Regions from separate parts of the Mesorhizobium monacense genome, predicted to be linked through region 2. Evidence: predicted binding sites of a transcription regulator. Region 2 holds the regulator's gene; each other region holds the start of a gene.

Region 1 (7,379 bases), 100 kb from region 2:
TCTTCCAAGGAATCCTCGGAGCCTGGTCGTCACCACGCCGAATGTCGTCCAGCCTGCGCGCAACCGGTCACCGACCGGTATGATTGAAGGAATATTCGCGGTAGTCCCATCCAAGGCGGTTCTTGCTGATGACACCCTTCGTTTGATGGACTGCCTCGTCGCTTCCGACCATCGAAAGAAGGCGGCGCCGAAGCCGGCCACGAAAACGCCGACGACCTCAAAGGCCTTTGCGCCGAATTTGCGCGCACGGCGCATCGTCCCCGACCACTGCGAGAGGATGGCCGCAAGATAGAGCGCGACTATGTGCTTTGAGTGTTTCACAACACGCCGGATCGCTCCCCTGGAACGGGCCTCTTCTCTGCCTTGTGCCTTGCAGGTTCCGGGACGCCCTCACGGCCCAGTTGCCTGACACTACTGCGGGCAGTGATGATCTGTTGCCCGGTCGCAACGGTGGCGCGCACGGTCTTGATCTTGCCGGCGACTTCCCGACGGTTCCCGAAGGCGTTCATCATGCCATTGTCGAGCACCAGAACCTTGTCGGACATGTTCAGGACGCGAAGGCGTTGGGCGATGATGATGATCGTCGATCCCCGTCGGCGCATCTCCTGGATCGCCTGCCGCAAGGCCTCTTCGCCTTCGAAATCGAGGCTGGCGTTCGGCTCGTCCAGCACGATGACGCGGGGATGTCCGAAGAATGCCCTGGCAAGGCCAAGCCTCTGCCGTTGCCCGCCGGACAGCCTCATGCCGCCTTCGCCGATATCGGTCTCATAGCCCAGCGGAAGCCGCATGATCGTGTCGTGAAACCCCACCATGGCGGCGGCTGCGATCACCTCATCGGCCGACGCATCCTGCAGGCGGGCTATGTTTTCCCGAACAGTGCCGCCGAAGATTTCTATGTCCTGCGGAAGGTATCCGAAGTGTCGGTGACCGCCGGCGGCCAGCCAGATCCCCATGTCCGCGCTGTCAAGGCGCACATGCCCCGCAGTTGGAGCGATCGTGCCGGAGATAAGGCGTCCAAGGGTCGACTTTCCCGCTCCGGACGGACCAATCACTCCCAGGATCTCCCCCGGGTTGACCACAAAGCTCAGCCGGCGCAACGCCGCCGTGTTCGCGCCTGGCGGCAGGAAGGTTACCTGTTCAACGGACAACTGCCCATTGGGGCGTGGCAGTTCCATGGCTTTTCGAGGCTGTGGCGCCGCCGCCATGATCTTCCTGAGACGGACGTAGCCCAGGCGCACGCTCGAAACCGCCTTCCAGGTGCCGATGGCGGCCTCAACCGGCGCCAGGGACCGCCCGAGCAGGATCGACGTCGCAAAGATCGCCGCCGGGCTGACATCCTGCAGGATCACTAGCCAAGCGGCACAGGCCATGACGATGACTTGAGCGAGTAGCCGCACGAAGCGAGCAAGGGACTGGATGACGTTGGCGCGTGCGGCGGCCGAGAGCTGAGCCTCTTTCGCCTGTGACTGATCGTCGTTCAGCAGGCGGGCCACCCCTGGCAGCATTCCCATGGCGCTGATGACCTCGACATTGCGCAGGAGCGCCTCGAACCGGTGCTGGCTCTCTGCCCAGGCGGCACTGGAGCGGGCGAATGGCTTGCGAGTCGCTACTTCGTTGAGCATCGCCAGCCCGAACAGGACAACTGACGCGACAAGGCCGATCAGGCCGAGAAGTGGATGCAATATGATCATTGCCAGAATGAAGATGGGCGTCCAGGGCAGATCGAACAGAGAAGTGCAGGCGCTGCCGCCGAAGAAGGAGCGCAGGCCACCGATATCACGCCAGGCCTGCGCCGCCGCGGCCGGATCGCTACGCAACGCCGACTGGACAGCCGCGACAAGAACGGAGGTCTGAAGCCGGTCGTCGAGCCAGACGCCGATCCGGGCGAGTATCGCGCGACGCAGGGCTTCGAGTGTTGCGTGCACCGCCAGCGCCACGATCACGATCACGGTCAGCATTACCAGCGTGTCGAGACTGTGGCTCGACAGGACATGATCATAGACATGCAGGAGATAGAGAGGGACTGTCAGAGCGAGCAGGTTGACGAAGAAGCTGAGCACGAAGACCAGGAGCAGCGAGACCCTGCAATGATGGAATGCGCGCTCGACTTCGGTCGTTGCAAAGGCCTTGGGGAAACTCATGGCTGACATGTCTCCGCGGCGGCGTCAGAGTAGCGGCCTGGCGCCGGCAGGAAGGGCAAGCCCGCGAGGCCGCACTCACCGCCGTGCGCTCGCTACAGGCCGCCCCGGGGAAGCGCCCAGACAAGATCTGGGCGCCCCTTTTCGAACAAGACTTATCAGGCGAAGTCGAAGTCGAAGTTCACGTCTATGTCGGCGTCCTGTTCAGCGTATTGATCCTGGGTGACATCAACGTCGACGTCCTGCTTCTGGTCGACATCCACGTCATTGTCGTTGTCTTGGTCGACCTTGATGTCGGTGTCGTTGTCGTTGTCGGCGTCTCCGTCGGCGTCAGCGTCGGCGTCTGCATCGCTTTTGTCGTCGGCGTCGGCGCGGGCCTTGGCGTCGTTGTCGGTGTCTGCGTCCTGGTCGGTCTTGTTGTCGATGTCAGCATAATTTTCGTTGTCGATATCGACGTCGGAGTCCTGGTCGGTATCGACGTCTACGTCCTGATCCTGGTCCTGATCGAGCTTCTGATCGATGTCGGCATCGACGTCGATGTTGAATTGGGTCGGATCAAATTTGCCGTAAGCTTTCTTAGACAAGGGTTCACCCTCCCTGTTCGAGGACAGCCGCCCTGGCGAGCGCTTGCTTGCGGAGCGGACCGACGGTTACGATCCAAGCGGATCCTGAGACAGCCCGCCGATGCAGCAAGCATCTCTGTTTCACGCTGTGGAAAATAGTTACCAATGAGCATTCGGCCCAAACGGCAATTGCCAATGCAAGTTGGCTCGTCCTTATGGATGATGCACGACCCGAACAGGTGGACCACTCCGGGTAACCCAAAGTCGAAGCGCTGCCGCCGCGCGAGCCGAAGCACGAAAAAGCCGGGGCGAACCCCGGCTTGCTCCCCCCAGAGCGGTTCAGCTATTGATGGCAGCCGACCCGCTCTAAGTCTTTGTTCTTACGCAATTCCGGACAGAAAACCGCTACGCACTTTTCCTGCTCAGGCCATGAAAGTTCAGGCGTCGATGTCGCTCAAGTCGACGATGATCCCGACATCTCCATCGACGGCGGCTTTCTCGTAAAGGTCGACATCGATGGAGGCCGCGTCATCGTTCTCTGCGACATCGACGGCGCCCAGCAAAGCGGTCTTGATGAGGGCGGCGATGTCTACATCGACCTCGGCATCGAGGTCATCGCGGACTTCCACATCGACATCGAGGTTTCCGTCAGTCTCGGTCTCCTGATTAATCTCGGCATCGAGGCTGTCTTCGTCGTCATCGTCGACGTCGACATCGAGATCGCTCTCGATTTCGACATCGTCTTCCACCTCGGCGTCGATTTCGACGATGATAATCCCGTCGTCTTCGCTGACTTCGACATCGACTTCTATCCTCTGATCGACCTCGGGCCTCTGATCGGCCGCGACTTCGATGTCCCGGCCTCCGGAAACGCCCGTTTCGCTCGCGATCTCCGCGTCCTGATCTATCTCGCCGTCCTGGTCGACCTCCGCGTCGAGTTTCACGGTGGGAGGCTGCGAACCGATGATCGACACCCCCATACCGACGTCGTCGCCAGTCTCCGAGTCCTGGTTCACGCCGATGTCGAGGTCACCAGGATCCGCGACACCATGTTCGGAGATGTCGTGCTCGTCGTGGTCGAGTGCGGCGACTTCGGCGGCCCCGTTCTCTTTCGAGTGGTCACCCACCGTGGCGTCGTTCTTGGCCTTCTCATCAGGCTCCATCGTGCGCCTCCATGGTTCATGTCGACGTCAGCGACCCAGCATCCCATCTTCCAAAACGCAGTGATAGACGCCAAGTCGGGTGATGCCGCGATGCAGGAAGCAACGAAGGAATCCCTGGAGCACTAGCCCGCAGGCACTGAGACCAACGCTGCTTCTTGGCGGTATCACTCGTTGAGACTAATCCGTACGGGCAATTCCGGATGTTCGACGAGTCGAGAGTCCCCCGACGCGGTTTCAACTCACGCGGCAAACCGCCAGCGCTACTTCGCCGAGGTATCGACAACCTCGAAATCGTGGGTGACAGCCGCGGTCTTGGCCATCATCGCAGTCGCCGAGCAATATTTTTCGATCGACAGATCAATCGCCCGCTTCACCTTGTCGTGTGACAGCGCGCGGCCCTTGACGATGAAATGCATGTGGATGCGGGTGAAGACCCGGGGCTCGGTCTCGGCCCGGTCAGCGTCGAGCTCGACGACGCAGTCCTCGACCGCCTCGCGGCCCTTTTCGAGGATATGGACCACGTCATAGGCCGAGCAGCCACCGGTGCCGATCAGCACCAGTTCCATCGGGCTCGGACCCGGCGTCCTGCCTTCAGGGCCGAAAGCGGTGCCCAGCACGACCTTATGACCGCTGCCGGACTCGCCGACAAAGGTACGTTCCTCGACCCATTTCACGCGTGCTTTCACTGGATTCTTCCCTACAAGTGCATCGCGCTGATTACCGGCCGAACACGACCGCGTGCATGATGCGGCCCGGCATCAGCGTGAACACGCCGGCGCCGATCAGAGCGAAAACATAGGTCGCAATCATGACGCGGCGATGCCTTTCGACGCGATGGGCGTGCGCGTGCCAGACCGCCAACGGTACCGTGACCAGCACCAGGATCGACAGCAGATGGATCGGGCTGAAGCGGCCGAAGACGCGGATCTGCTGGATCCAGAAACTCGAGATGGCGATGACCAGCATCAGCGCGGCCCAGACATAGCCCATCGCACGGTGGCGCAGCGTGCCTTTCGGCAGCGCCAACTGCGCTCCGCCTACAGCCAGCGCGGCAAAGGCCGCGAACGCATGCCATGGAATGGGAGGGGGCGCGGATAGAAGCGGTCCGAGCGACATCTCGCCCTCTCCTCAAATGCTGACGGGATCTCGATCGTCAGAACGGGATTTCGTCGTCCAGCTCGCGCGACGAACCACCGCCGCCACCGCCCTTGGCGCCACCGCCGCCGCGGCTAAAACCTTCGTTCGGGCCAGACTGGCCGAAATCGGAACCGCGGCTGCTGTTGCCACCGCCGGCATAGTTGCCGACCTGGCCGCCGCCCTCGCCGCGCGCGTCGAGCATCTGCAATTCACCGCGGAATTTCTGCAGCACGATTTCGGTCGTATAGCGGTCATTGCCGGTCTGGTCCTGCCATTTGCGCGTCTGCAACTGGCCCTCGACATAGACCTTCATGCCCTTCTTCAGATACTGCTCGGCGACCTTGGCGATCTGGTCGTTGAAGATGACGACGTTGTGCCACTCGGTCTTTTCCTTGCGCTCGCCGGAATTCTTGTCGCGCCAGCTTTCCGACGTGGCGATGCGGATGTTGACGACCGGCTCACCCGAGTTCAGGCGGCGGATTTCAGGGTCCGCCCCGAGATTGCCCACCAGAATGACCTTGTTGATGCTACCCGCCATCATACTTCTCCGCGCTCATCCGAAACAATTTTTTGCCGACCGCACCTTACAGGCTACGGACAATCCCCGCCTGCTGTGGCTGCCTTTTCCCACAAGGTTTTTGTTCTTTTTTTGTTCTATTCTTGTCACTCCCGGCTGTCAAGGAATGTCAGCAAGAGGTAGGGTGCCCGTTTGAAATTGCGAATATGTCGGGATCGAAAGGCGGCGGCTGCGAATGAGAGTCATCGCACACATGGATCATCCGCGAGAGCCGTGGCGGGCAGGCGTGGAAACCCGGATGCAGGTTTCCGCCGGCAACGGTGCCAGCCAGCTCTGCCTATTTGAACAATGGGTTCAGCCGGGTGTCGGGGCTCCGACACATTGGCACTCGGTCGAGGAGGTGCTTACCGTCATCAGCGGAACCGCCGAAATGTGGATCGACGACGACCGCATGACGCTGACGGCGGGACAGTCGCTTCTCGTGCCCGCGAAGAGGAAGCACGGTTTTCGAAACGTCGGCACCGAGACGCTTCACATCCATGCCGTGCTGGCATCACCGATCTTCGAGGCAATTTTTGACGGATCTGCCGAGCCGGTGAGACGCTGGCTTCCGGCGGCGCCTTAAAACAGCACTTGCCAAATCGATAAGTATCCACTTATGCTTTGACCATGATCGAAGCAGAGATTTTTCGCGCCCTTGCCGACCCGACGCGCCGCGCCGTCTACGAGCGGCTTGCCGCCAGCGAGATGACGGTGTCGGAGCTGCGCACCGGCCTGACGGTATCGCAGCCGGCGGTCTCGCAGCATCTGGCGGTGCTGCGCGGCGCCGGCCTGGTCACCGAGCGGCGGGCCGGCCGCAACGCTTACTACCGTGCCGATCCGCAAGGGCTCGACCCGCTGCTCGGCTGGATCGAGCGCTACCGTGCGTTCTGGCCGGAGCGCATCGAAAGGCTGAAGGCTGTCTTGAAGGACATGGACCAATGACACTGAAAGAACATGCTAAAAGTGTTGCGGACTCGCTCGAATTCGAATGCGAATTGCCGGAGCCGCCGGAGAAAGTGTGGCGCGCGCTGACCGAGCCGAAGCTGCTCGCGGCCTGGATGATGCCAAACGACATCAAGCCCGAGATCGGCCGCCGCTTTGCCTTTGCCGGGCCGGACGCGCCGATCGACTGCGAAATCCTCGATGCCGAGCCCGGACGGCTGCTGCGCTATTCCTGGCGCGAGCGGCCGGAGCCGGACGATGCCAGCCAAGCGCTCGACAGCATCGTCACGTTTACCCTCGACCGTACGGCTTCGGGCGGCACGCATCTGCGTATTGTCCATGACGGGTTCGCCCGGGCAGCAACGCCTGTGGTCGCCATGGCAGGCGCCGGCTGCCGGCTTTCGCTCGACGCGCGCAGGTCGATGCTACCTAGCGCCGCGAATGTGCATCGCCTGCTGCGCGCGGCCTGACCAACGAGATCGGAGAAAGACAATGAGCGGCCTTGCCAATCTGGTGCCGATGGTGATCGAGCAATCGAGCCGTGGCGAACGCGCCTTCGACATATTTTCGCGGCTGCTGCGCGAGCGCATCGTCTTCATCAACGGAGAGATCAATGACGGCGTGTCGGCGCTGGTCTGCGCCCAGCTTCTGTCGCTGGAATCCGACAATCCCGAGAAGGAGATCTCGCTCTACATCAACTCGCCAGGCGGCGTGGTGACCAGCGGCTTCGCCATCTACGACACGATGCAGTACATCTCCTGCCCGGTATCGACCGTCTGCATGGGCTTTGCCGCCTCGATGGCGTCTTTCCTGCTGATGGCCGGCACACCAGGGCGGCGCATCGCGCTGCCCAACACCAGCATCGTGCTGCACCAGC
Region 2 (7,379 bases):
CCTTGGTCGGCAGTTCGCCGTAGAGCAGGAGATAGCAGACCTCAAGGAAGTCGCCATGCTCGGCCAGTTGGTCGATCGGATAGCCGCGATGCAGGAGGATGCCTGCGTCGCCGTCGATGAAGGTGATCCCCGACTCGCAGCTTGCCGTCGAGGTGAAGCCGGGATCATAGGTGAAAGCCCCGGTGGTGTTGTAGAGCGAGCCGATATCGATGACGTCAGGCCCGACTGAACCGCTTCGCACCTTGAGTTCATGCGTCTTGCCGGCGAGCTCGAGCTTTGCGGTCGACTCGTGCGGTTTGCCGCCAAATTCCAGTTTTGTCGCAGCTTCGGTCATTGCAAACTCCTTTTCGTTCCTCATGCCGGCAAGGGCAAATCCTGCAAATCACCGGAATGCGCGTACTCGCCACCGCATTTTAGGAGGTGCGTGCCAGATTGGGCCAAAGCCTAATGTTGCACTGCGAAACGCGCCTTTCAATGCCAATCTTCTTGGGCCAGTTTTCCTAATCGATTTGATCCGCGATGCGCGCCAGGCTTTCGCCCCGGCCAAGCACGGCAAGCACGTCGAACACGCCCGGCGAGGTGCTCTTGCCGGTGAGCGCGGCCCTGAGCGGTTGGGCCACAGCGCCGAGTTTGTGGCCCTCGGCCAGTGCGAACTCGCGGATCGCCGCCTCCGCCGCAGCGGCAGTCCACTCGCCGGAAACCGCATTCAAAACACTGTGAGCGCCAGCCAGGATCGCACGTGCATCACCGCCGAGCAATGAAGCCGCCTTGTCGTCGACCGGCAGCGGCCGCTCGGCGAACAGGAAACCTGCGCCATCGACGAGCTCGACCAAAGTCTTCGCCCGCTCCTTCAGGCCGGGCAGGGCGGCCAGAAGCTGCGCCTTCTTGTTGTCATCGAGGCGCGCCGCGATTGCCGGGCCGCCCTCGAGATAGGGCAGCGTGGCGACGAAGATGTCGAACAGCCCGGCATCGTCCATGCGCCGCATATGCACGCCGTTCAGCGCCTCGAGCTTGGCGAAATCAAAGCGGGCGGCACCCTTGTTGACGTCGCCGATGTCGAACCAGGCGATCATGTCCTTGATCGACATCACCTCGTCGTCGCCATGGCTCCAGCCGAGCCGCGCCAGATAGTTGAGCAGCGCCTCGGGCAGATAGCCCATCGCGCGATAGGCCTCGACGCCGAGCGCGCCATGCCGCTTCGACAGCTTGGCGCCGTCGGCGCCATGGATCAGCGGAATGTGCGACATGGACGGCACCTCCCAGCCCATGGCGTTGTAGATTACCGTCTGGCGGGCGGCGTTGGTCAGATGGTCGTCGCCACGGATGATGTGGGTGACGCCCATGTCGTGGTCGTCGACGACGACGGCATGCATATAGGTCGGGTTGCCGTCCGAGCGCAGGATGATGAAATCGTCGAGATCCTTGTTGGGGAAGCGCACCTCGCCCTGCACGCGGTCGTGCACCACCGTTTCGCCTTCGGTCGGCGCCTTGATGCGGATCGCACCCTTGACGCCTGCCGGCGCCTCCGACGGGTCCCGGTCGCGCCAGCGGCCGTCATAGCGGGGCGGCAGGCCCTTGGCACGTGCGGCCTCGCGCATCGCCTCGAGTTCGGCCGGCGTGGCGTAGCAGTAATAGGCCTTGCCCATCCGCACCAGATCCTCAGCCACTTCGCGGTGGCGCGGCGCGCGCTCGAACTGCGACACCGGCTCGCCGTCCCAGCTGAGGCCAAGCCAGGACAGCCCATCGAGGATGGCGGCTGTGGCGGCGTCGGTGGAGCGTTCGCGATCCGTATCCTCGATGCGCAGCAGCATCGTGCCGGCGGTGTGCTTTGCATAGAGCCAGTTGAACAGCGCCGTACGCGCGCCGCCAATGTGCAAATAGCCTGTCGGCGAGGGGGCGAAGCGGGTGACGACCTTGTCGGACATGGAACTCTCGGAAAGCGCAGAAAGCGGATGTGATGCGCGGACTTTCGCGCGTTGCGCGTTCATGTAGCATAGGAGGTCTGGGGCGCAAGGGGCAGACCCGATGGCTGGACGAGGTCGGGGTGCAGGGGAGAGCGAGGGCGCGACGAGCAGCGTCAGCGAGCGGACGCTGTTTGCCGATATTCCACACGCCGAGCCAATGCCGGTTTCATTGCTTGCGCCACGGCCGGGCATCGAGCCTTTGCCGCCCGGCAATCGCGCGCCGGAGCTTGTCCCCGCGACTGTTTCGGTAAAGCGGGTCTCCGGAGCATTCCGCCGTCTTTCCGGTCCCGCAATCCGGCGAAGCATCGCTGCGGCTGGCGGCACGGAGCTTGACCGCGGCATGGGCTTCCTGCTGGTGCCGGTGTTTCTGGCATGCGGGGTGATCTTCTATTTCTCGCTGGCGACGGAACCCGATTTCTACAGGCCCGTCGCCGTGGTCGCCTTGACGGCCGCCTGCGCGGTGGCTTCGCGGTCATGGCTAAGGACGCATTTGTGCTTCATGGCGGCGCTGCTCTGCGCGCTCGGCGTGCTCGCCGCAAAGGTCGAGACCTGGCGCGCCGGAACCCAGATGCTCGGCTCGGAGATCCAAACGCGGCTGACCGGGCGGCTCGCCAGCCTGGAAGAAATGGAAAACGGCCGCGTCAGGCTGACCATCGACGTCATCTCGACGGCCCATCCGAAGCTGCGCTATGCGCCGGAGCGGGTCAGGCTTTCGGCGCGGAAAGTTCCTCCTGATATGACCGCCGGTTCCCTGATCACCGGCTATGCCCGGCTGCTCCCGCCGACCGGACCGGTGCGGCCGAATAGCTACGACTTCTCCTTCGACAGCTATTTTTCCGGCATCGGCGCGAGCGGGTTTTTCCTCGGCAATCCGAAGACTGTTGTCCCAAAGACTGGCGCTGGCGAAGACGCACCATCCAGGACGCGCTTGGCGTCCGCAATCGAGAATGCCCGGGAGAGCATCGCGGACCACATTCGCGGCCAGATTGGCGGCCCGGAGGGCGAGATTGCTGCGGCATTGATCGTCGGCGTGCGCGCCGGCATTCCCAATGAGATCAACGAGGCGATGCGGCGCACCGGCATCTACCACATCATCTCGATCTCCGGCCTGCACATGGCGCTGGTCGCCGGAACCATTATGGGGCTGCTGCGCGGCGCCTTCGCCCTGTTTCCCGATTTCGCATCGCGCCGGCCGGTGAAGAAATATGCGGCCGCCGCGGCGCTCTTTTCCATCGCCGCCTACCTCGTCTTTTCCGGCATCGTCGTCGCGGCCGAACGCAGCTTCATCATGCTGGCGGTGATGCTGGTCGCCGTGCTGTTCGACCGCGCGGCGCTCACCATGCGCAATCTGGCGATCTCGGCGATTGCCGTGATCCTGGTGTCGCCGCACGAAGTGGTCGGCCCGAGCTTCCAGATGTCGTTTGCGGCGACCGCGGCCCTTGTCGGTGCCTATGCCGGCTGGTCGGACTACCGTGCCGGCAGAGCGACGTCGCCGCCGCCACGGCGATCGCCGCTCGCCTTCGTCACGCGAAAATTCCTGCTCGGCATGGGCGGCCTCGCCATGACCTCCATCATCGCCGGCAGTGCGACCGCGCTCTTCGCCATCTGGCATTTTCAGCGCGTGTCGCCGCTCAGCCTGCTTGCCAACCTGGCCGTCATGCCGATCGTCTCGCTGATCGTCATGCCGTTCGCCGTGCTCAGCGCGCTGGCGATGCCGTTCGGCGCCGATGGACCCTTCCTCTATGTGATGGGCAAGGGGCTGACGGCGATGATCGCAATATCCGGATGGATTTCCGAGCGCTCGCCGATCGATGCTGTCGGGCTGATCTCCATTCAGTCGGTACTGCTGGTGACGATCGCGCTGGTCATCGCCACCATGGCGACGACATGGCTCAGGCTGGCAGCCGTTCCGTTCGCATTCGCCGGCCTGCTGACTGTCTCCGACACTCGCACGCCTGACGTTCTCGTCTCGGAGGATGGGCATCTTGTGGCAATGCCGATCGGGGGCGGCGAACTCGCCATCAACCGCGTGCGATCGAACGAGTTCACCACCGACAACTGGAAACGGGCTGTGAAGTCCGAAACCATTGTGGAGCCCGAGACCTTCGAGAAGGGTGACGCGCGGTTCGACATGGATCCGGCCGACCTGCCGCCGGGCTCACCCTTCTACTGCAGCAGCGGTCTTTGCCTCGCGCGGCATCCGTCTGGCGCGATCATCGCGTATGCAGAAGACCGCAAGGACGCGTGGCGGGCGTGTGCTTTCGCTACCCTGATCATCGTCAACGACGCCACCGCCTACGACCCTTGCCGCAATCCGCTTGTCCTTGTCGTCAGGAAACGGCAACTTGCCCGCTTGGGCAGCGCCGCTGTCTTCTTCGATCAGCAATCGGCAATCGCGCCGGCAGAGATAGACTTCGCGGTCGAGCAGCCGTACCGGCCCTGGCACGAGCAGCGAAGATTCTCACGCGAGGCGAGGGGCCTGCCGCCTTACAAGAGACCCGAAAGGCAGGCCAGCAAACCGCCGCCAAAACAACCGCCGCCGCCTCAGTAGCGGCGGATCAGACCGACCAGCTTGCCCTGCACCTTGACCCGGTCGGGCCCGAAGATGCGGGTTTCATAGGCCGGATTGGCGGCTTCCAGCGCAATCGAGGCGCCCTTGCGGCGGAAGCGCTTCAGCGTCGCTTCCTCCTCGTCGACCAGCGCCACTATGATCTCTCCCGGGCTCGCCGTGTCGGCGTTGCGGATGATGACCGTATCGCCGTCGAAGATCCCGGCCTCGATCATCGAATCGCCCTTGACCTCCAGCGCGTAATGCTCGCCGCCCATGATCATGTCCGGCGGCACCGAGATCGAATGCGTCTGATGCTGGATGGCGTCGATCGGCACACCGGCCGCGATCCGCCCCATCACCGGGATGGACACTGCCGCAACCGCATCGTCGTCATTGCCCGCCTGGGGCGTGCGCGACGATGCCATAGGCTTGATCTGCCGTCCGAGGCCGCCCTGCCCAAGACTGCCCTGAATGACGCTCGGCGAGAACTTCTTCGCCGCATTGAGGCCGGGAGCAATCGAGTCCGGCAGGCGCAGCACTTCGAGCGCGCGCGCCCGATTGGGCAGCCGGCGAATGAAACCGCGCTCCTCCAGCGCCGTGATCAGCCGGTGGATGCCCGACTTCGAGGCAAGATCGAGCGCCTCTTTCATTTCGTCGAAGGAGGGTGGAATGCCGCTTTCCTTCAGCCGCTCATGGATGAACATCAGCAGTTCATGTTGTTTGCGTGTCAGCATCGCGGCCCCCAACGGAATCAGAAAAACAAACCCAGAACAAACACTATCTGTTCCAGTTGTGTTCCGCAACTGTTTAAAGTTTAATGAATGGGTTAAGGCTCCCGAAACGATGTCGCGTGCGACAGCGAATATCCCAGCCCCTTAGATGCCGGCTTCATCGCATTGATTTTGTTATCGTTTACGGCCAACCACCGGCCTGGGAGCTGGTTGGAAGTCGGCAATCATTCGCCGCAAACAATGTAGGTAGGGCCGTGTTTGACGATCCAGCCCGCTCGATGCACCGTGAACGAAACGAACTCAAAATGCCAACTATGAGCAGGGGTCGAGGGTGTCGTTGGGCCGATAAGTCATCAATGCAGGTTCTTGCAGCGCGATGGCCTGTGATGAGAGAAAGTACCGATCGTCGGCTTGTGTCATCATTGCGTGCCGGTGTCGTGCGTATCTGGGGGGAGCAGACATATCATGACAGGAATTCCTGATCTTGCGGCCGTCGAAGCGATGGACGCCGCGGATCCACTGCGCCCCTTGCGCGACCGCTTCATCCTGCCCGAAGGGGTAATCTATCTCGACGGCAATTCGCTGGGTGCAGCCTCGCATGCCGCCTTCGACGAGCTACGCAAGGCGGCGACCGAAGAATGGGCGTACGACCTCATCCGCGCCTGGAACACTGCCGGCTGGTTCAACATGCCGGTCGAACTCGGCGATCAGCTCGGGCGCCTGATCGGCGCCGCTCCCGGCCAGACGGTGGTCTGCGACACGACATCGATCAACATCTACAAGCTGCTGCACGCGGCAATGGCCATCCGGCCGGATCGGCCCGTCATCGTCGCCGAGGGCGACAGCTTTCCGACCGACCTCTACATGGCTGAAGGTGTCGCCTCGACTCGAAAGAACACTGTGCTGCGCCTTGCAGGCGTCGACGCACCGACGATCGAAGAGCTGATCGACGACCGGGTCGCGGTGGTGCTGGTCAACCACGTCAACTACAAGTCAGGCGAACTGCGTGACATGACGGCGCTGACGCGCATCGCCCATGACGCCGGGGCGCTGATCGTCTGGGATCTCTGCCACACAGCAGGCGCCATGCCGGTCGAACTGGACACGGCGAATGCCGATTTCGCTGTCGGCTGCACCTACAAATATTTGAATGGCGGCCCGGGCTCTCCCGCCTTCATCTATGCCGCGGAGCGCCATCATGCCGATGTGCTGCAGCCGCTCAGCGGATGGTGGAGCCACGCGCGGCCCTTCGCCTTCGAGCAGGCCTACGCAGCCGGCACCGGCATCCGCCGGTTTCTGTGCGGCACGCAGCCGGTCCTGTCGATGCGCACGCTGAAGGGCGCGCTCGACATCTGGAACGATGTCGACATGGCGGCCGTGAGAAAGAAAAGCATCGCCCTGGCCGACCTGTTCATCGAACTCGTCGAGGCAAAATGCGGCGCCTATGGTCTCACGCTCGAAAGCACCCGCGACAGCGCCAGGCGCGGCAGCCAGATTTCATTCATGCACGAGCACGGCTACCAGATCATGCGGGCGCTGATCGAACGCGGCGTTATCGGCGATTTCCGGGCGCCGTCGACCATACGCTTTGGCTTTACCCCGCTCTATGTCGGCTACGCCGATGTGTGGCACGCTGTTGAGGTGTTGGAAGAGATCCTGCGCAGTGGGGCCTGGAAAGACGGACGTTTCGCCGTCAAGTCAGCCGTCACCTGAGCGGCAGGGAGAGCAGGGGGAGGGCACAGTTGCTGGAACATCGTATTTCCGACTGGGACAACGCCTATACAAACGGCGCCAACATAGCTGGCGGCGATCGCTGGCCGGCCGCCTGGGTCGAGCCCGCGCGGGCCTTTCGTGACGCTCTTTCGGCCGAGGGCAGGGCGCGGCTCGACATCGTCTACGGCGACAGACCGCGCAACCGGCTCGATCTTTTCCTGCCGAGCACCCCGCCCAAGGGGCTCGTGGTGTTCCTGCATGGCGGTTACTGGAAGGCGTTCGACAAGAGTTTCTGGTCGCATCTTTCGGCCGGGCCGATCGGGCATGGCTATGCGGTGGCTATGCCCTCCTACACGCTATGTCCCGAGATACGCATCGGCGGCATCGTTCGCGAGGTCGGCGCGGCGATCGGCAAGGCGG
Region 3 (7,379 bases), 2.9 Mb from region 2:
GCTGAAGGTCATCGTCGACATGCACTTGATCCCGTCCGGCGGCAACCGCAAGATCGGCATGGGCGAGGTGATGGACGACCCCGAAGCCTTCGAAGCCTATGTCGAGATGGTGCGCAAGATGGCGCGCACGCTTGCCGCCGAAGATCCGCGCCAGGTTGCCTTCGAGCCGATGAACGAGCCGATCGCCGACTGCGACGGCGACGGCACCAGCCTGTGGCCTGACCGGCAGCTGAAACTGTTCGCGGCGGCGCGCGCCTCGGCGACGAAGCTCACCCTGATCCTGACCGGAGCCTGCTATTCCAGCGCCGCCTCGCTGGCGAAGATCGATCCGAAGATGATCGCCGACGACAACATCATCTGGACTTTCCATTCCTATGATCCGTTCCTGCTCACTCATCAGGGCGCAACCTGGGCCGGCGATTTCATCCGCTATGTCACCGGTCTGCCCTTTCCGTTGACCGCGGTGCCGCACGCTCAGCTCGATGTGGCGCTGGACACGATCCGCGCCCGGATCAAGGCCGAAGCGCCATGGGCACGACAGAGCGGCATGCTTGCCTATCTCGACGAGCAGGTCGCCAGCATGGACACGGACGAAAAGCTGCTTGCTCTGATGGACGCGCCGTTCAAGACGGTGGAAAGCTGGGCCAAGACCAATGGCATCAAGCCGGAAAACATCACGCTGGGTGAGTTCGGCATGATTCGCCAGGAATACGGCAATTCCTATGTGATGCCCGGCGATTATCGCGCAGCCTATGTCAGGGACATGATTGCGCGCGCCGAAGCGCACGGCTTTTCATGGTCGGTGTGGAGTTTTGGCGGCGCCTTCGGCATCGTCGATGCCTTCGATGGCGACAAGGCCGAGCCTGAAGTGATGGACGCGATCAGGTCGCTTCACTGAAACGCCTGAGGTTGAAGCGCTTCAGACGGAACCAAGATCGATCTGCAGGATTTCGGGGCGCATGCCGAAGCGCACCGGCATGATGCTGAAGCCGAGCCCGCCGGATACGATCAGGTTGCGGTCCTGTTCCACGACATGGCCATAGGCGTAGCGGTTGCCATACCGTGATGGCACGACAGGCGAATAGCCGAACAGCCGCACCTGCCCGCCATGGGTGTGGCCGGACAGGGTCAGCGAAACCCGCGACGGCACCTTCGGGAATATGTCCGGCTCATGCGCCAGCAGGATGACGGGCGCGCCGTCGCTTACCTTGGCCAGCGTACCGTCGAGATCGTCCAGGCCCTTGAAACCGGTCCGGCCCCAGGCCTGGCCAGGGCGTAGTGCCAGCTGATCCGCAAGTCCGGCAAGCCAGAAGCCGTGTCCGTCCTTTTCCAGGCGCACGACATCGTTCTCCAGCACCGGAATGCCGACAGCCTCCAGCGCCTTGCGCGAAATCGTTGGCCCGGCTCCCGCCGCCTGCGCGGCATGATCGTGCCACCAGTCATGATTGCCGAGGATCGACAAGACGCCGAGCGGTGCCTTGAGACTTGACAGAGCCGAGGCCCATTCCAGTTCAGTCACCTGGTCCGTCACCAGGCGCATGCCAGCAATATAGTCGCCAAGCAGTACGATCAGGTCCGGCTGCAAGGCATTTGCCTCGGCGGCGAGCGAAGCAATCCGCTCGGGCGTCATCCAGGGACGGCACGCATGGATGTCGGCCAGCACGACGGTGCGCAGCTTGAGGCCCGCCGGCCAATGCGGCGGTGTCAGCGAATAGCGCTTCACATGCGTCAACAGCATCGGCTCGATGCCGACCGCATAGGCGCCAAGCGACACCATCGACAGGAACGAGCCGCCGATGAGGCGCAGGAAGCCACGTCTGGTGATCATCAATGAGCCCCGGCCTCTTGAGCAAGACTTGCCATGAAGCGGGCAATTGCGCCTTCACGCTGGCGGAGGCGAGGAGATTTTGCGCAGAAGAGCCGTTCCTCGGGCAACCGAAGAACAAATCTCCGTTACTCTTCCTGGAACAGGCTGATCTGCTGCTGCGCCAAATCCTTCGGCGCATCGAGGCCGAGGTGCCGCCAGGCGTTGGCGGTCAGCACACGCCCGCGCGGCGTGCGCTGGATGAAACCCTGCTGGATCAGGTAGGGCTCGATGATGTCCTCGATGGCGTCGCGCGGCTCGGAGAGCCCCGCGGCGATGGTCTCGATGCCGACCGGCCCGCCGCCGAAATTGCGGGCGATCATCGACAGATAGCGACGGTCGAGCGCATCGAGGCCGAGCGCATCGACCTCCAGCCGGGTCAGCGCCTCGTCGGCGATCCGGCGGTCGACATGACCGTCACCGGCGACCGATGCAAAATCGCGCACGCGGCGCAGCAGCCGGCCGGCGATACGCGGCGTGCCGCGCGCGCGCCGCGCGATCTCCAGCGCGCCGTCGTCGCCCAGTGGCATCGACAGAATCCGGGCGCCGCGGCGCACGATCTGCTCCAGTTCCTCGACCGTGTAGAAATTGAGCCGGACCGGAATGCCGAAACGGTCGCGCAGCGGATTGGTCAACAGGCCGAGGCGAGTGGTGGCGGCAACGAGCGTGAAGCGGGCAAGGTCGATCTTGACGGAACGCGCCGCCGGCCCTTCGCCGATGATCAGGTCGAGCTGGAAATCCTCCATCGCCGGATAGAGGATTTCCTCGACCGCCGGATTGAGCCGGTGGATCTCGTCGATGAACAGCACATCACGGTCTTCAAGGTTGGTGAGCAGCGCCGCCAGATCGCCGGCCTTGGCGATGACCGGACCGGAGGTCGAGCGGAAATTGACGCCGAGCTCGCGCGCCATGATCTGCGCCAGCGTCGTCTTGCCGAGACCGGGCGGGCCGACGAACAGCACATGGTCGAGCGCCTCGCCGCGCCCCTTGGCGGCGTCGACGAAGACCTTGAGGTTGGCCCGCACCGCCGCCTGGCCGACGAAGTCGTCAAGCGTCTGCGGCCGCAAGGTCTGCTCGGCATCCTCGCCGCGTTTGTCGGGGGCGATCAGGCGGGGCGAAAGGCTCATGCTGCCTTCCTTGCACAGGGCAGGGAACGGAACAAGCGACGCCTCACCGCGCCAGTTCCTTCAGCCCAAATCGAATGAGCTTCGAGGCATCGGCGCCCTCGCCGGCCGTCTTCAGCGCCGCTGAGACTGCATTGGCGGCGATGTCGCGCGAATAGCCGAGATTGACCAGCGCCGAGACGGCATCGGTGATCGGCGCAGGTGCGACGCCTTCGCCGAGCTCCTGCTTGAGGCCGATGGTGCCGGAGGCAGCACCGGCATAGGCCGGCGCCTTGTTCTTCAATTCGGTGACGATGCGCTCGGCCACCTTCTTGCCGACGCCCGGCGCGCGAGAGACCATGGCGATGTCGCGCAACGCGATCGCATTGGCGAGATCGGCCGGCGCCAGCGTCGACAAGATCGCCAGCGCCACCTTGGCGCCGACACCCTGCACATTGTTCATCAGCAACCGGAACCATTCGCGTTCCAGCACCGACTGGAAGCCGTAAAGCCGGATCATGTCCTCGCGCACATAGGTCTCGATGAACAGCACCACCGCCTCGCCGGGCGCCGGCAACGCGGCAAGTGTACGCGCCGAGCAATAGGCGACATAGCCGACGCCATGCACATCGACGAGGCAGAAATCCTCCTCGATCTCGTCCAGCGTACCCTTCAGCTTGCCGATCATACGTGATCCCTCATGCCAGAGCCGCCATCCGGTAGGCGACGCTCTGCCGGTGATGCGCGTGGCAGATGGCGATGGCCAGCGCATCGGCGGCGTCGTCGCTGTCGAAGGTCGCCTTAGGCATCAGCACCTTGACCATCATGTGGATCTGCTTCTTGTCGCCATGGCCGACGCCGATCACCGCCTTCTTGACAGCGTTGGGCGCATATTCGGCCACGACCAGCCCGGCGCGCGCCGGCACCAGCATTGCAACTCCGCGCGCTTGGCCGAGCTTCAGCGTCGCCGTCGCATCCTTGTTGACGAAGGTCTGCTCGACCGCAGCCTCGTGCGGCATGGCGGCGTGCAGCACCTCGGCCAGCCCGTCATGCAGCTGGCAGAGTCGAACCGCCAGCGCCGCCTTGTCGTCGGAACGCACGGTGCCGGAGCCGACGAAGCGCAGCAAATTGCCGAGGCTCTCGACGATGCCCCAGCCGGTGCGCCTGAGCCCCGGATCGATACCGATGATGCGAATCGCTTCCCCCATCCGCCAAATCTACCCCAGGCGAACGGTGATGCCAGCGAAATGTGAACAAACCAGAAACAATGCCGCTCAGCAGCTCACTGGCTGCTTGAGACTCCGCTCTGTTGGGAGAAATGCCGCGGCTTTTCAGCCGCGGGCAAAGGCCGTGTTCAGCAAGCTGATCTGGTCGGAAACCGGATTGGCGCGACGGACCGCCGGCGGCGTGTCGGCGAAGGCGTTGCCGTAGATCTCCTCGTCCATGCGGCGCACCAGCGCCTGCAGGCGCAGCGAGCGGGTGACGAGGTCGAGAAAATCCGCCGGCAATTCGGCCCAGCCGATCGCCTCGTCATGCGCCGAAGCGGTGTCGAGACGCACCTTGGATTTTTCCGACGCGACCTGATCGCGGGTCATCTCGCCGGAATTGGCTGCCCGCTGCAGAAGCAGCCAGGAAGCGACCTGCATCAGCCTGGTGGTCAGCCGCATCGACTCGGCCGCATAAAGGGTTGCCGCCGTCCGCGACAGCTTCTTTGCCTCGGCGCGGCCCTTGCCGTCGAGATATTCGGCAGCCTGCTCGACCAGGCCCATGCCCTCCTGGTAGAGTGGCTTGAAGGACTGTGAGAAAACCCGGCGCTCCGCCAATTTAATGGTTTTCGCGCTCCCCTTGGAAGGCTCGTTCATCGATACGCCCCTGCACTGCCGCAAGCCGATTCGGCATCGTATGCCGTCACGCCCTGAACCCTAAATGACTGAAGCTTGAAAATGCGCTTCGCCGCCGGTGAAGGCAAGCACATGTTTAACGAAGGGTTAACGGCGGAGGCGGCGTGGATGTCGTGCCGGCCGCGGACAAAAAAAGAGCCGCGGATAAGGCGGCTCTCAGGAGTTTAACAGGGAGGCGTCAAACAAAGTGGCTCCAACCACTCGGTAAGAATCCAGATCACTGGATGCGCATAGTAAACGCTCGTAAAGCTTAATGAACCCTTAACGGGGCCGGAAAAATTCTCATCGTGCCGCAGATCTGTACCGCTTCGGGACAGGGCGGGCATCGCCCACACCCGTGACAAACGGGCGTCGATACAAGCCGGTCTCCCTCCCGACATCGTTCCGAAACAGCCGCCACGCTAAACGCCCGCTCCTCTGAACCGGGCGGCCGCGTCGCCTGCAATCATTTGGGATATCCAGGGAGAGACCCATGGACTGGTACTCGATCGTCAAATTCCTCCACATCGTCTCGGCCACCCTATGGGTCGGCGGCGGTTTCGTGCTGTTCCTGCTTGGCGTGCTTGCCGAGCGCGCCGGCAACATCGAGGACAAGCTGCAGGCGATGCGCGCCAGCGGGCAGCTGGGCGGCCGTTTCTTCGCGCCGATGTCGATGCTGACGCTTATCTTCGGGCTCATCATGTGCGGCTTCTGGACCGGCTTCTCCGACCTGTGGATCCTGATCGGCCTTGCCGGCTACGCCACCACCTTCTCGATCGGCATGTTCATCTTCAAGCCGACCGCCGAGCGTATGGCCGGCATGATCGCCAAGGACGGCGTGACGCCGGCCGCCCTTGCCGTGGGCCAGCGCATGATGAGCGTGGCGCGCTTCGACTATGCGGTGATGCTGGTGATCGTCGCCGACATGGTTCTCAAGCCGACCGCGCACGACCTCGCCGTCCTTGCCGGCATGGCGCTGGTCGTGGCGGCAGGCGCAACGCTCGCCTTTGGCGGCAGCCGCCGGCTGATGCCGAGCGCTGCCTGAAGCCGATGATGGTTGGGGGCTTCCGGATGGCCGCCCTCGTCGTCTCCCGATCTCATCGGAATGGAACAGGCTCTAGAAGAGGCCGGCAATCCCGTCCCACAGAAGCTTGACCGCGACGACCGCCACGGTCGCGTAGGTGAACGGATAAAAAACCTCCGGCCGCATGCGTCGCACCAGCCAGGCGCCGGCGATGGTCGAGAGCGGCGCCAATGGCATCAGCACCGCCGATGCGGTCAAATTGGCGGTGTCGAACTGGCCGAGCGCGAAGTAGGGGATGAGCTTCAGCGCATTGGTGGCGGCGAAGAAGATCGCCGATGTCCCCGACAGCACCTTCGGATCGAGCCGGATCGGCAGCGCATAGACCTGGAAGGGCGGGCCGCCGACATGGGCAACGAAGCTGGTGAAGCCGGCGACGGTGCCCCAGAAGGCTGCCGCCACGCGGTTGGGCGCCGCGGCATGGTCGGATCCGTGGCGGAACTGCAGATAGAGCCAGCGCAGCACGAAGATCAGCGCGACCGCGCCGACGATTAGACGCACCATCTCTTCGGTGACCAAAGCTGCTGTCAGCCAGCCGAGGCCAATGCCGATCACCGCGCCTGGCATCATGTCGACCAGCATCTTGCGGTCGTAGACGCCCCACCATGTCCAGACCGAAACGATATCCATCAGGCACAGGATCGGCAGCAGGATGGCGGCGGCCTGGACCGGCGGCATCGTCAGCGCCATCAAGGGCACGCCGACAAAGCCGACCGCCCCGCCAAAGCCGCCTTTCGATAGGCCGACGAGAATAACCGCCGGAAGGGCGGCGGCATAGAACCACGGATCGGCGAGCAGACCTGACATGAGAGGAGAGAGGTGGCTGGAGGAATGGCGGGAGCCCTGCAATAACCCAGAAACCTTTGCGCCGCGACAGCCAATATTGGAGGCAGCGGCTGCTGGCGATCAACTGTCCGTAACTCGCCGCTCCAGATTTGCGGCGAGGCTGCTGCCGACGCATAAGGTCGCCGGCCTGTGCACGCAGTTTTGAGAATGAGCGAAATCATTATCCGCCGCGCGGAAGAAGCCGACCTCCCGGCCATCGTCGCCATGCTTGCGGACGATCCGCTTGGACGTGGCCGCGAAGATACCAGCCTGCCGCTTGCCAAACCCTATCGCGATGCCTTTGCGGCCGTAGACGCGGATCCCAACCAGTTTCTCGCCGTCATGACCGAAGGCAGCCGCATCATCGGCACGCTGCAGATCGCCTACCTTGCCGGGCTGTCGCTCCAGGGGGCCTTGCGCGGCCAGATCGAAGCCGTCCGCATCGCCGACGACCGGCGCGGAACAGGACTGGGGCAACGGCTGCTCGAGTGGGCGGTCGAAGAATGCCGCCGACGCGGCTGCAAACTTGTCCAACTGACGACCAACAAGAGCCGCCTCGACGCGCATCGCTTCTATGAGCGGCTTGGCTTCAAGGCCAGCCATATAGGCTACAAGCTGGAACTCTA

The links. Region 2 encodes LexA, which represses DNA repair genes until DNA is damaged. Its sites were predicted from a motif close to TGTTCNNNNTGTGTTCNG; they were not measured.
Region 1: the regulator LexA is predicted to act here: its motif matches at 5,641-5,658, upstream of ssb (single-stranded DNA-binding protein).
Region 3: the regulator LexA is predicted to act here: its motif matches at 4,217-4,234, upstream of ruvC (crossover junction endodeoxyribonuclease RuvC).

The regions. Positions count from the first base shown of each region.
Region 1 covers NZ_CM165567.1:2,526,804-2,534,182, forward strand. Annotated here, with positions in the region: gene AC1RUK_RS12210 (HlyD family type I secretion periplasmic adaptor subunit) at 1-255, opposite strand, end outside; gene AC1RUK_RS12215 (type I secretion system permease/ATPase) at 318-2,150, opposite strand; gene AC1RUK_RS12220 (hypothetical protein) at 2,297-2,722, opposite strand; gene AC1RUK_RS12225 (hypothetical protein) at 3,139-3,864, opposite strand; gene AC1RUK_RS12230 (OsmC family protein) at 4,125-4,550, opposite strand; gene AC1RUK_RS12235 (DUF2306 domain-containing protein) at 4,582-4,980, opposite strand; gene ssb (single-stranded DNA-binding protein) at 5,018-5,539, opposite strand; gene AC1RUK_RS12245 (cupin domain-containing protein) at 5,754-6,143, shown strand; gene AC1RUK_RS12250 (ArsR/SmtB family transcription factor) at 6,188-6,502, shown strand; gene AC1RUK_RS12255 (SRPBCC family protein) at 6,499-6,972, shown strand; gene AC1RUK_RS12260 (ATP-dependent Clp protease proteolytic subunit) at 6,995-7,379, shown strand, end outside.
Region 2 covers NZ_CM165567.1:2,424,879-2,432,257, reverse strand. Annotated here, with positions in the region: gene gltA (citrate synthase) at 1-334, opposite strand, end outside; gene gltX (glutamate--tRNA ligase) at 501-1,925, opposite strand; gene AC1RUK_RS11675 (ComEC/Rec2 family competence protein) at 2,026-4,515, shown strand; gene lexA (transcriptional repressor LexA) at 4,509-5,249, opposite strand; gene kynU (kynureninase) at 5,712-6,959, shown strand; gene AC1RUK_RS11660 (hormone-sensitive lipase) at 6,989-7,379, shown strand, end outside.
Region 3 covers NZ_CM165567.1:6,437,089-6,444,467, reverse strand. Annotated here, with positions in the region: gene AC1RUK_RS30880 (glycoside hydrolase family 5 protein) at 1-898, shown strand, start outside; gene AC1RUK_RS30875 (metallophosphoesterase) at 920-1,828, opposite strand; gene ruvB (Holliday junction branch migration DNA helicase RuvB) at 1,954-2,991, opposite strand; gene ruvA (Holliday junction branch migration protein RuvA) at 3,035-3,655, opposite strand; gene ruvC (crossover junction endodeoxyribonuclease RuvC) at 3,666-4,175, opposite strand; gene rcdA (protease adaptor protein RcdA) at 4,299-4,829, opposite strand; gene AC1RUK_RS30850 (DUF2269 family protein) at 5,341-5,892, shown strand; gene AC1RUK_RS30845 (sulfite exporter TauE/SafE family protein) at 5,965-6,735, opposite strand; gene AC1RUK_RS30840 (GNAT family N-acetyltransferase) at 6,922-7,379, shown strand, end outside.